Linked DNA regions of Gemmobacter sp. 24YEA27. The protein of the gene in region 1 interacts with the protein of each later gene in a pairwise test. Links are inferred from orthologs where the notes say so. Each region holds a gene or a part of one and is shown on either strand. Other genes may lie near its edges.

The links.
Region 2: the proteins of uvrA (region 1) and uvrB interact in binary tests that used the Escherichia coli proteins (3 or more experiments, as listed by UniProt). The link is inferred for Gemmobacter sp. 24YEA27 from one-to-one orthologs.

Annotation. Positions count from the first base shown.
Region 1 is NZ_JASJPW010000001.1:2,673,550-2,681,446, reverse strand. Bases 2,616-6,028 are described here. They hold uvrA (excinuclease ABC subunit UvrA), read left to right. Parts: upstream 2,616-2,975; coding sequence 2,976-5,828; downstream 5,829-6,028. Also shown: QNO18_RS13365 (patatin-like phospholipase family protein), read left to right, coding at 1-474; QNO18_RS13360 (DUF502 domain-containing protein), read right to left, coding at 491-1,183; QNO18_RS13335 (ABC transporter substrate-binding protein), read left to right, coding at 7,655-7,897. UniProt on the Escherichia coli protein: The UvrABC repair system catalyzes the recognition and processing of DNA lesions. UvrA is an ATPase and a DNA-binding protein. A damage recognition complex composed of 2 UvrA and 2 UvrB subunits scans DNA for abnormalities.
Region 2 is NZ_JASJPW010000001.1:1,417,675-1,422,894, reverse strand. What follows is about bases 2,243-5,220. They hold uvrB (excinuclease ABC subunit UvrB), read left to right. Parts: upstream 2,243-2,625; coding sequence 2,626-4,815; downstream 4,816-5,220. Other genes in these bases: QNO18_RS07075 (GlsB/YeaQ/YmgE family stress response membrane protein), read right to left, coding at 5,156-5,220; QNO18_RS07080 (hypothetical protein), read left to right, coding at 4,999-5,136; QNO18_RS07090 (ETC complex I subunit), read right to left, coding at 2,243-2,424. Outside these bases: QNO18_RS07100 (CmcI family methyltransferase), read right to left, coding at 1-605; QNO18_RS07095 (DegT/DnrJ/EryC1/StrS family aminotransferase), read left to right, coding at 699-1,892; more of QNO18_RS07090, read right to left, coding at 2,113-2,242. UniProt on the Escherichia coli protein: The UvrABC repair system catalyzes the recognition and processing of DNA lesions. A damage recognition complex composed of 2 UvrA and 2 UvrB subunits scans DNA for abnormalities.

The DNA.
Region 1 (7,897 bases):
GTTTTCCAGGCGGTCGAGATCGGTGGCGAGGCCTATTGGGATGGCGGTTTCGCCGGCAATCCCTCGCTCTGGCCGCTTTATGACCGGGCGCTGCCCGACGATATTCTGATCGTGCATGTCAACCCGCTGCGGCGCGAGGATCTGCCCGAGACGCCGCTCGAGATCCAGAACCGGATCAATGAGATCAGCTTCAATGCGACGCTTCTGTCAGAACTGCGCTCGATTGCTTTTGTCAGACGGCTGATTGCCGAGGGACGGGTCCAGCCGGACCAGATGAAGGATCTGCGCCTCCATATGGTTCTTGACGATCTGCTGATGAATGAGCTTTCGGCAAGTTCAAAACTGCAGCCCTCCGCTGCGCTGATTGAACGGTTGTTCGAAGCTGGCCGCGCCTCTGCCGAGGGGTTTGTGAGCAAGTGTGCGGATAAGATCGGGCGCGAATCTTCCGTGGACCTGGCGGCTCTTTTCGGCTGAGACTGCTTTACCGTGATCAGGCCGGCTCTTTCGGGGTCGGATAGACCAGCCCGCCCGAGACGATCAGCTTGGCCGCATCATCGACGCCGGTCTCATCAAGGATCACCAGCTCGCGCGTCGGAACAAAGATCAGCATGCCGCTGGTGAAGGGCGTCAGCCCGACAAACACCGCCGACATCTCGCCGCCGAGCGTGGCGAGGCGTTCCGCGATCTCGCCTTTCGGGCGCGTTGAGATGAAACCAAGCGCCCAGGAGCCGGGGCGGGGAAACTCGACCAGGCAGGCCTTGTCGAAACTGGTTTCCTTCTTGTTGAAGAAGGTTTCTGCCACCTGTTTGATCGCACCGTAAACAGATCGTACCACCGGCATCCGGTCGACCATCGTCTCGGCCTTGCGGATGATCGAACGCCCGATCAGCCCCTTGGCGATCCAGCCGACGAGGATGGTGAAAATCAGGAACACCAGCACACCGACACCGCGCACCGGGAATTCATATTCCGGCCCGAGATAGCGCAAAAGCACCGCATCGGGCTGCCAATAGGCCGGGATCAACGGCAGGATCCAGCCGTCGATCCAGCCGATCACCGCCCAGACGAGGTAGAGCGTCAGCCCGACCGGCAAGACGACGACGAGGCCGGTGAGAAAGCTGGCCCTCAGGCTTGCGAAGAAGCCGCGCTTTTGGGGCGGAACGGGCAGGATCGGATCGGACATACTAACTCCCTGATAGCGCTAATCTAGGGGGGGGATGCCCCCCGCGCAATGGGCGATCAGGGAAAATCCATAGAGATCAGGCATGTTTTACCGAACCCGTCGCGATCCGGGCGGCGAACCGGGCATTGTTCAGCACCAGTGCGATGTTCGCGGCCAGTCCGTGGTCGCCGGTCAGCTCACAGATCCGCTCGAGAGGGCAGGGCATCACCTGTTTTGCTTTGATGTGACCCGCCGCGACCTCGACCAGCGTGGCCTCGACATGGGGCATGATTTCGGTCAGCGGCGTCTCCTGTCCCTGGGGGATAGGGTTGACAGCCAGCTGGCCACCGGGAATGCCGCGCACCGCGCGCATGAGCGCCCCGCCACCACCTTTACCGGGGTCTGGGGGAGCTCCTGGAGATCGGCAGAGAAATCGAACGAGGTCTCGGCGCCACGATGCACGCCGCCGATGCCGCCGGTCGCGAAAGCGGTGATTCCCGCAGGCCGTGTGCAGATCATCGTCGCCGCCACCGTCGTCGCGCCATTGCCGCCCCGGACCAGGCAGGCCGCAAGATCGGCACGCGAAAGCTTCGCCAGATCGATGAACTGGCCTGGGGTGTTCAGCTCTGAATCGGACAGCCCGATATGGATGCGGACCTGTAGCACCGCCATGGTCGCGGGCACGGCTCCGGCGGCGCGGATTTCAGCCCCGACCCTGGCGGCAATTCCGACATTTTCCGGCCAGCGCATGCCATGGGTGAGGATGGTCGATTGCAGGGCAACCATGGGCATACCCTTTTTGCGGGACAGGGCTACCTCGCGCGAGAAGGTCCGCAGGATTTGAGGCATCAGTTGATATCTTCGGAAACACAGGTGGAGGCGGCCAGGAGGGCGGCGTGCAAAGCCGCCTCGCGGGGCCGCGCGCGCAGTTCGTTTGCGATATGGGCAGCCATGAAAGTGTCACTGGCGGGGATCACCCGGGTCACAAGGATCTGCGGCGGGCAGCCGGAATCGCTGGGTCTCAAACGGCAGGCCTCGGCCGCCGGGCGGCCGCCATCGGTGACCAGAGCCCGCATAGCGCCGCGTTCTCAAAAGCGCCACCTGCCAGGAGTCCGGCCTCTTAGAAATTGAGATATGGCGTCGCGCCGGGATGGGCGAGGAACGGGCGCAGTCTGCCGGCCTCGCCGGGGCTTGCCGGCACGATCATGAGATCGGCCGCGCGAAACAGCTGTGAAACGGCGATTCCCGCGAGCAGCGCTTAGATCAGTTCGCCGTCCGGCGCGATCAGCCCGTTCGCGCCTTCGACCGCCAGATAGCGGTAGGTCGGCAATTCCTCTGATCGCATCCGCTGATCGCAGCGCGAACCCGGTGCCGAAACCAGGCACGGATCAGGTCATGACCCACGGCGTCGCGGCCGAGCAGCGGCAGCGTCCCGGGGCCGAGGCCAAATCGCGCGAGACCCGTCGCGATGTTTAGCGCGATGGCGGTCGGCAGACGGGTGATATGACCAGGCTATCCGAGCCCCGCTGCATCATCGCCTGGCTGCGCCCGATAATGTCCCACAGGACCGGGCCTGTGCAGAGACTCCGCGATACATCTGTCACGGTCCGCTTGTTGTGCAGGTTTCAGAGCCAGGCCGGCCTGTGCTGTCTGAGGGGGCATCGCCTGCGTGGGCGCCGGCGACAAAATGCGCAGGCCCCGCTAAGTTGAATAATGTTCATATTTCGTTCACGAATTGCAGTTGGCGCGGCGCAGTTTTTACCCTATCTCTCTTTCGCGTTTATCCCCTGAGTGTCGAGATGGCGGTGTGATGATGGCCGAGCATAAGTTTATCGAAGTGCGCGGCGCGCGCGAACATAATCTGAAGAACGTCGATCTTGATATTCCGCGCGATCAGTTCGTGGTGATCACCGGGCTGTCGGGCTCGGGTAAATCATCGCTGGCCTTTGACACGATCTATGCCGAAGGGCAGCGCCGCTATGTCGAGAGCCTCTCGGCCTATGCGCGCCAGTTTCTCGACATGGCCGGAAAGCCCGATGTTGACCATATCTCGGGTCTGAGCCCGGCGATCTCCATCGAACAGAAGACCACGTCGAAGAACCCGCGTTCGACGGTGGGGACGGTTACCGAAATTTACGACTACCTCCGTCTGTTGTTCGCGCGTGTCGGCGTGCCCTATTCCCCGGCGACCGGGCTGCCGATCACCGCGATGCAGGTGCAGGATATGGTCGATGCGGTGATGGCAATGCCGGAAGGCACTCGCGCCTATCTTCTGGCCCCCATCGTGCGCGACCGTAAGGGCGAATATAAAAAGGAATTCCTGGAACTTCGTAAACAGGGCTTCCAGCGGGTCAAGGTGAATGGCGAATTCCACGAGCTGGAAGAACCGCCGACACTCGACAAGAAATTCCGCCATAATATCGACGTGGTGGTCGACCGCATCGTGGTGCGCGAGGGGCTGGAGGTGCGGCTTGCCGACAGTTTCCGCACCGCGCTGAACCTCGCCGATGGCATAGCGGTCATCGAAATGGCCGACGAGGGCGCCGAGCGCAAAACCTATTCCGAGAAATTCGCCTGCCCGGTTTCCGGCTTTACCATTGCCGAGATTGAGCCGCGGCTGTTTTCCTTCAACGCGCCCTTCGGGGCCTGTCCCTCCTGCGACGGTCTCGGTGTCGAGCTGTTTTTTGACGAGCGTCTCGTGGTGCCCGATCAGGGCCTTTCGATCCTGCAGGGCGCGATAGCACCCTGGGCGAAATCGAAATCAGCCTATTTTACCCAGACCGTCGATTGTCTGGCGAAGCATTACGGCTTTGACAAAAAGACCAAATGGCGCGACCTGCCGGAGCAGATCCGCCAGCTTTTCCTTTACGGATCAAAGGGGGAGGAGATTGACTTCACCTATGATGAGAATGGTCGCGTCTATAAGGTGCGCCGTCTTTTCGAAGGCATCATCCCCAATATGGAACGCCGCTACCGCGAGACCGACAGCACCTGGTCGCGCGAGGAAATGGAGCGGTATCAGAACAATCGGCCCTGTTCTTCCTGCAACGGCTACCGTCTGAAACCCGAGGCGCTGGCGGTGAAAATCGCCGGGCTGCATATCGGCCAGGTGGTGCAGAAATCGATCCAGGAGGCGTTTGACTGGATCTCGACCGCGCATGAATCGCTGACCGGGCAGCAGAATGAAATCGCGAAAGCCATTCTGAAGGAAATCCGCGAACGTCTTGGATTCCTTGTGAATGTCGGGCTGAATTACCTGACGATGGCAAGGAATGCCGGCACGCTTTCCGGCGGCGAGAGCCAGCGGATCCGGCTCGCCTCACAGATCGGCTCGGGGCTGACGGGGGTGCTTTACGTGTTGGACGAGCCCTCGATCGGGCTGCATCAGCGCGACAATGACCGCTTGCTGACGACCCTGAAAGGGCTGCGCGATCAGGGCAATTCCGTGCTGGTGGTCGAACATGACGAGGATGCAATCCGCGAGGCGGATTATGTTTTCGACATCGGCCCGGGGGCAGGCGTCCATGGTGGCCAGATCATCGCGCGCGGCACGCCGGCCGAGATCGCGGCCAATCCCGACAGCCTGACCGGCCAGTATCTTTCGGGGCAGCGCGAGATTGCAGTGCCCAAGGAGCGTCGCAAGGGGAACGGGAAAAAGCTCACCGTTGTAAAGGCTTCGGGCAATAACCTCAAAGATGTGACGGCTGAATTCCCGCTGGGCGAGTTTGTCTGTGTCGCGGGGGTTTCGGGGGGCGGAAAATCGACCCTGACCATCGAGACGCTCTACAAAACCGCTGCGATTAAGCTGAATGGCGCGCATGAGACACCGGCGCCCTGCGAGACGATCAAAGGGTTCGAGCATCTCGACAAGGTCATCGATATCGACCAGCGCCCCATTGGGCGAACGCCGCGGTCCAATCCGGCGACTTATACCGGGGCCTTCACCCATATTCGCGACTGGTTTTCGGGCCTGCCCGAGGCGAAAGCGCGCGGCTATGGGCCGGGGCGGTTCTCGTTCAACGTCAAAGGCGGGCGATGTGAGGCCTGTCAGGGCGACGGCGTCATCAAGATCGAGATGCATTTCCTCCCCGATGTCTATGTCACCTGCGAGACTTGCAAAGGGCAGCGCTACAATCGCGAGACGCTGGAAATCAAGTTCAAGACCAAAAGCATCGCCGATGTTCTTGATATGACCTGCGAAGATGCGCGCGATTTCTTCCAGGCTGTGCCCTCGATCCGGGAAAAGATGGATGCGCTTTGTGAGGTGGGCCTTGGCTATATCAAGGTCGGCCAGCAGGCGACGACGCTGTCCGGCGGCGAGGCGCAGCGGGTAAAGCTGTCGAAGGAACTCAGCCGTCGCGCGACGGGCCGCACACTCTATATCCTCGACGAGCCGACCACGGGCCTCCATTTCGAAGATGTGAGGAAGCTTCTTGAAGTGCTGCATTCCCTGGTTGATCAGGGGAATACCGTGGTGGTGATCGAGCATAATCTCGACGTTATCAAGACCGCCGACTGGGTCATTGATATCGGCCCCGAGGGCGGTGATGGCGGGGGACAGATCGTTGCCAGTGGCACGCCCGAAGCGGTGGCTAAGGTCGCGGCCAGCCATACCGGGCGCTATCTCGGCCCGATGCTGAAGCCGCGGCGGGTGGCGGCAGAGTAAGGTGCCAGAAGCCGTCAGCCGGGCCCTGGATATCCCGGTTCGGTTCTTGAAGGCCTGGTTCAGCCGGGTCTGAGTCATACGGGCCGCGCAGGTCGCTCTGTCGCACTGATCCTTCAGTCAGGATCATAGCGGGGTGTCTGCGCGCTTCCTGATCATTTAGGGCGGATTCTGCCTCGCTTTAAGGCGAAAACTCTCCGATCGGCCGGCGCTGCATCGAGAATCAACCTTTCCTCTGCGGAAAATCACGGCGTCTGTAAGCACCTCTCGCGACGCCTGGCTGCTGCTCTGTGCTGCCCTGACCCGAAGACCGGCCCTCATTGCGGCGGAGTTCCTTTTCTCAGGCGCTTTTTCAGGCAGATTTCCTGCGCGCCCCGGTCGCATCGCTTTGGCGGCCGGGATCTTTTATTGCCCGTTGCATTGCGCTGCCGCATTTGCTTACGTCTGTGGCAAGAGAGCGGTTAATCCGCCGCAGAATTCGGCTGGCAATGCCAGCACTGAAGTCAGGGAGAACTGAGTGACGGTTGATCCGAAGAACGACGCTTTCGTCGCTTTCGAGCATGTTCAAAAAAGCTATGACGGTGTCTCGCTGGTCGTTAAGGATCTGAACCTCCATATCGCCAAGGGCGAGTTTCTGACCATGCTCGGGCCATCGGGATCGGGTAAGACCACCTGCCTGATGATGCTGGCGGGGTTCGAGACGGCGACCCATGGCGAGATCCTTCTGGATGGCCGCCCGATCAATCAGGTGCCGCCGCATAAGCGCGGCATCGGGATGGTGTTCCAGAATTACGCGCTTTTCCCGCATATGACCGTGGGGGAGAACCTTTCCTTCCCGCTGGAAGTGCGCGGCATGGGTAAGGATGAGCGCGAGACGCGGGTGAAACGCGCGCTGGATATGGTGCAGATGGGGGCCTTTATCGCGCGGCGCCCGGCGCAATTGTCAGGCGGGCAGCAGCAACGTATCGCGCTTGCGCGGGCATTGGTGTTCGACCCGAAACTGGTGCTGATGGACGAGCCGCTCGGCGCGCTCGACAAACAGCTGCGCGAGCATATGCAGTTTGAAATCAAGCGCCTGCACGAATCCCTCGGCATCACGGTCGTCTATGTGACCCATGACCAGGGCGAGGCACTGACCATGTCTGACCGGGTCGCGGTGTTCAATGATGGCCGCATCCAGCAGCTTGCCCGCCCGCCGATCTCTATGAACGCCCCGAAAACAGCTTTGTCGCGCAGTTCATCGGTGAGAATAACAAGCTGCCGGGCACGATTGAAGAGATCGGCGGCGGCAAGGCACGGGTGCGGCTTTCGACTGGCGAGCTGATCGACGCGACGCCGGTGAATGTCAACGCCAGCGGTCAGAAGACGCTGGTCTCGATCCGGCCGGAACGGATCGAGTTCAAACCCTCGCTGATGCCGCCAGGCGCGTTGACGCTGGATGCCGAAGTGCTGGAGGTCATCTATATGGGCGACATCCTGCGCACCCGGATGCGCGTCGCCGGGACCGACGATTTTGTGGTCAAATGCCGCAATACCCTGGATCAGACCCGGCTGAGCCCGGGCGAAAAGATCAAGGTTGGCTGGCATCCGCAGGATGCCCGCGCGCTTGACGCGGTCTGAGAACCGCCGCGTGTAAGCGCCCCCGGTATACCGGGGCCTTGCCTCAGAGGCTGCGAAAACGGGCATAAGACCCGCGCGGCTCCGGGGTCACTGTTTTCTCCGCAAGGGGACCATTTTCAACACGGGAGACTGATAATGAAAAACTGCTCGTCCTCTCCACCGCACTTGGCGGGTTCGCGCTGCCAGCACTGGCGCAGGAGGTCACGGTCATGGGCTGGGGCGGCGCCTATGCCAACAGCCAGATTGAAGCCTATTTCAAACCCTTCACCGAAAAGACCGGCATCAAGGTCAATTCAATCGATTCCGACAATCCGGCGATCCCGGTCAAGGCGCAGGTCGATGCGGGCAATGTGACCGTTGATGTCGCTGTGCTTGAAATTGCCGATGCCGTGCGTCTGTGCGACGAAGGCCAGCTGGTCCAGATCGATGGCGCCGATCTGCCCGATGGCGCC
Region 2 (5,220 bases), 1.3 Mb from region 1 along the record:
GACCGTTTCTCCGGCGTCTGATCCGGCGTCATAAAGCCGATCACCGTATCAGCGACCACAAGATAGCAGCCTTCGGTCACCAGATCGGCATAGGCGCGGCATTCCGCCAGAACATGCGCGCGCGAATGGTCGCTGTCGAGAACCACCATCACTCGCGACCCCGGCGGGATTTCGGCCCGCACCTTTGCCAGCGTATCCTCATCCGCCGAGCCCCCTTCGATCAGCACCACCCGTTTCGACATCGGATGGCTTTCGATCGCCTCGCGGTTATGGGCGCGGATGTCGATATCGACACCGATCACCTTGCCCTTGCCCATCACCTCCAGAAGCGAGGCCATGAACAGCACCGATCCGCCACGCGCCACACCGGTTTCGATGATCACATCGGGCTTCGTCTCCCAGATCACCTCTTGCGTCGCCATGATATCGGCCGGCATCTGGATGATCGGCACGCCCATCCAGTTCCAGAGATAGGAGTAATCATAGCGGTCCAGCGCGGTGAGCATATCAAGCGATTGCGCGAAAACCGCCTTATCCTCTCCGAGCGCGAGCGCTTGCTTGCGTTTATGGGCTTCGAACTCTAAACGGTCGTCTTGTACGGTCACTTTGGCCTCGATACGACTTGGATCAGGGTATCGGGATCAGACGACCAGGACCGGCCACCGGTCAAGAGAAAACCGGTCAGGGAGAAACGTCGAATGACATCTGATCGGCCATTGGCCCCCAGTCCTGCCGCTCCCGTTTCCGCCGCAAAGCCCGCCCGCCAGATCCCGGTGGCAGCGCCGTCGATTACTGAACGCGAGGGCGAGCTGGCGCGTGAGGCTGCGCTGAACGCCTGGGGCGCGGATCACTACCGCTATAACCGCCGGTTCGAAGAGATGCTCGCTGCCCATTGCGGGGTTGCCCATGCGGTCAGCCTGCCCCATGCGACCTCGGGGCTGCACCTGGCGCTGGCGGCGCTCGGGGTCGGGCCCGGCGATGAGGTGATCGGCCCGGATGTGACCTGGATCGCCTCGATGGCGCCGGTCACCTATATGGGCGCGGTGCCGGTTTTTGTCGATATCCTGCCCGATACCTGGTGCCTTGACCCGGAGGCGGTCGAGGCCGCGATCACGCCCCGCACGAAAGCGATCATCGGCGTCGATCTCTATGGCTCGATGTGCGACTGGGATACACTGCGCGAGATCGCCGACCGTCACGGGATTGCGCTGATCGAGGATGCGGCCGAAGCGCTTGGTTCGACATATTGCGGCCGCCCGGCTGGCAGCCTTGGCGATGTGGCGGTGTTTTCCTTCCACGGCTCGAAAACCATCACCACGGGCGAAGGTGGCGCGCTGGTGACCAATGACCCGCAGCTTCATGCCCGGGTACAAAAGCTGCGCGATCACGGCCGCCCGCCGGGGGACCGGTTCTTCCTCAATGACGAGGTCGCATTCAAATATAAGATGAGCGCCGTCCAGGCCGCCCTTGGCATCGCACAGATGGAACGGCTGGACGCGCTGATTGCCTATAAGCGGCAATTGTTCGGCTGGTATGCTGACCGGTTGCGCAATGTGCCGGGCCTCGCGATCAATGCCGAACCGCAAGAGGTGAAGAACTCATTCTGGATGGTCACGGTCATGCCCGATGAACGCTATGATCTGGATAAATTCGCCCTGCAAACCGCGCTAGCGGAACAGGGCATTGATTCAAGACCATTCTTCTCAAGCCTCTCATCGCTCAAGGCCTATGCGGACACAGACTGCCGCCCCCTGATGACGCCGCGCACAGAGACCGCACGGATCGTCCATGCCGGGATCAATCTGCCCTCGGGCTATGGCCTCGATGAAGTAACAGTGAGTTACATTTGCGAAACGCTGAAAGCGATTCTGCAGGGATGCGAACGGCGCTGAGGCGACGCGCACCCGCGCCGCTCTCTCCGACGCAAAAGGACGAAATCGCACCTGAAAGCCCTGCCTGACGGCCATGGTCGCGGTCAGGCCGACCGTCATACTCCGGGCACAGCCAGGCGTCAGCTGCGCGGAACGCACCATCGGTGACAGCGCAAACCTGACTGCCAGTCGGGGGCGAACTGCTGTGAGCCGGACCGAACCTTACCGCAAGTCACCCAGGTCAATGAGTCCAGGGATTGCGCCGGTCAGTGGCGAAATTCTCGCCATAGCCACGCAGGCGGATATTTGCCTTGCGCGGGGTCGGCTCGATCACCGTATAGGCGATGCCATGCTGTTGGGCATAGGCTTCGGCCTCTTCCCGGGTCTCGAACCGCAGCTTGACCTGGGTCTGGGTGTCCGAAGATGAGGTCCAGCCCATCAGCGGATCCACTTCACGTGCGGAATCCTGCGCGAATTCCAAGAGCCAGACATGGGTTTTGCCCATACCGGATTGCATGGCATTGCGGCTGGGCTGATAGATACGGGCTCGCATTGGGCTGACCTCCGGAATAGCCCCGCCGTTCTGGCCGAAACGCGGCGAAAGCGCAAGGGATGCCGACAGATTGAACCTTCGCGCCGGCGCATTGCGCGCCGCCGGAACATGCTCGCGCTGAACTGGGGTTGAACTGGAACAAAAACAGATCAAATTAGCGGGTGACTGCCCGCTGCCCCCCTGCCCCTCCCGAGGCCCGAGATGCATAACAACGCGCCCGATAAACTGCCCGACATTTCCCATATCACGCCCGTGCGGCGCGAAAAGCTCGAAGGCGGGCAACGGTTTGTCATGCACACGCCCTTCACAGCAGCAGGCGACCAGCCGACCGCAATTGCCGAGCTGTCGCAGGGCGTAACCGCGGGCGAACATGACCAGGTGCTGCTGGGGGCGACCGGCACCGGCAAGACCTTCACCATGGCGAAGGTGATCGAAGAGACGCAGCGACCTGCGATCATCCTTGCGCCAAACAAGACACTGGCCGCGCAGTTATACGGGGAATTCAAGGGCTTCTTCCCCGATAACGCCGTTGAGTATTTCGTAAGCTATTACGATTACTACCAGCCCGAGGCCTATGTCGCGCGCACCGATACCTTTATCGAGAAAGAGAGCCAGATCAACGAAGCGATCGACCGGATGCGCCATTCGGCGACACGGGCGCTTTTGGAACGTGACGATGTGATCATCGTGGCGTCGGTGTCCTGTATCTACGGCATCGGTTCGGTCGAGACCTATTCGGCGATGACCCAGGACATGGTTCAGGGCCAGTTCTACGATCAGCGCAAATTCATCCAGGAGCTGGTGGCGCAGCAATACCGGCGCTCAGAGGTCGGGTTTCAGCGGGGCGGGTTCCGCGTCCGGGGCGATGTGATCGAGCTTTGGCCCGCCCACCTGGAAGACCGCGCCTGGCGGTTCTCATTCTTCGGCGAAGAGCTGGAGAGCATCACCGAATTTGACCCGCTGACCGGCGCGAAAACCGGCAGCTATGCTCAGATCCGCATCTATGCGAACAGCCATTATGTGACGCCACGCCCGACCATGGCCCAGGCGATCCAGGGCATCCGCGCCGAGCTGCACCAGCAGCTCAAACGCTTTAATGACGAGGGCAAGCTGCTCGAGGCGCAACGGCTGGAACAGCGTACCCGATTTGATCTGGAAATGCTGGAAGCCACCGGCGTCTGCAACGGGATCGAGAACTATTCGCGCTATCTGACCGGGCGCGCGCCTGGCGAGCCGCCGCCCACCCTGTTCGAATTCATCCCCGACAATGCCATTGTTTTTGCAGATGAATCCCATGTTTCTGTGCCACAGATCGGCGGCATGTACCGGGGCGACTTCCGGCGTAAATCGGTGCTGGCGGAACATGGCTTCCGCCTGCCCTCCTGCATGGACAACCGGCCGCTCAAATTCGAGGAATGGGACGCGATGCGGCCACAATCGGTCTTCGTCTCGGCGACGCCCTCGGCATGGGAGCTGGAACAGGCCGGCGGCGTTTTCACCGAACAGGTGATCCGCCCGACCGGGCTGATCGACCCGATGATCGAGATCCGGCCGGTCGAGATGCAGGTCGATGATCTGCTGGACGAGGTCCGGCGGGTGGCGGCAAAGGGGCTGCGCATTCTGGTGACCACGCTGACAAAGCGCATGGCCGAGGATCTCACCGAATATATGCATGAACAGGGGATCCGCATCCGCTACATGCATTCCGATATCGACACGATCGAGCGGATCGAGATCCTGCGCGATCTGCGGCTCGGGGCCTTTGACGTGCTGGTGGGCATTAACCTTTTGCGCGAGGGGCTCGATATTCCCGAATGCGGTCTGGTGGCGATTCTCGATGCCGATAAGGAGGGCTTCCTGCGGTCGGAAACCTCGCTGATCCAGACCATCGGGCGGGCGGCGCGCAATGCCGAGGGCCGCGTTATCATGTATGCCGACAAGATCACCGGCTCGATGACCCGCGCCATGGCCGAGACCGACCGGCGGCGCGAAAAGCAAAAGGCCTATAACCGCGAACATGGCATCACACCGCAGACGGTGAAGAAAAACGTCGAGGATGTGCTGGCGGGGCTGTGGTCGGGCGACACAGATCAGTCGCGGGTGACGGCGAAGATCGAGCGGCCGGCGGTGGGGCAGAACCTCGCGGCGCATCTCGACGCGCTGCGGGTGGCGATGCGCAAGGCGGCCGAGAACCTCGAATTTGAGGAAGCCGCCCGGCTGCGCGACGAGGTCAAACGGCTCGAAGCGGTGGAACTGGCCGTCGCCGACGACCCGCTGGCGCGGCAATCGGCGGTCGATGAAGCGGTGGAGGAGGCGGTGAAGTCTTCGGGCCGCTCGACCGCCGGGCGCGCGGGCCAGCGCGGCGGCACCAAAAGGAGCAAGCGGCGGTAACGCAGCTGGCTTTGCCCCGGCACGGTTAACCTTCGTTAACCTGCGCACGCCCTGCTTTGGGAGGGCAGCTGGTATATTCTTCGGTGTTTCGCCATTTCGGCCCTGGCGCTGAGCGCAGAGACCGGCGGGGTTTCAGCTCAGGACTGTGACCAGAACTATAACCGGACCCCTTCCGGAGGAAGCGTGCCACTCGACTCTGTTGTCAGTCACATCGGCGGAACCGGCACTTACGCCGCTTATGTCGAAGGCCCGGTCAGGGCCAGCGGTCAGGATATCTGCGATCCCGACCGGGATGGCGACGGGGCCGGCTGCGACCGCTGACCCCGTCGAATTAGCGTTTTCAGGCCGTCCGCACCAGGCGGATCAGCAGGAGCAGGATCACCGCGCCGATGGTGGCGTGGATGA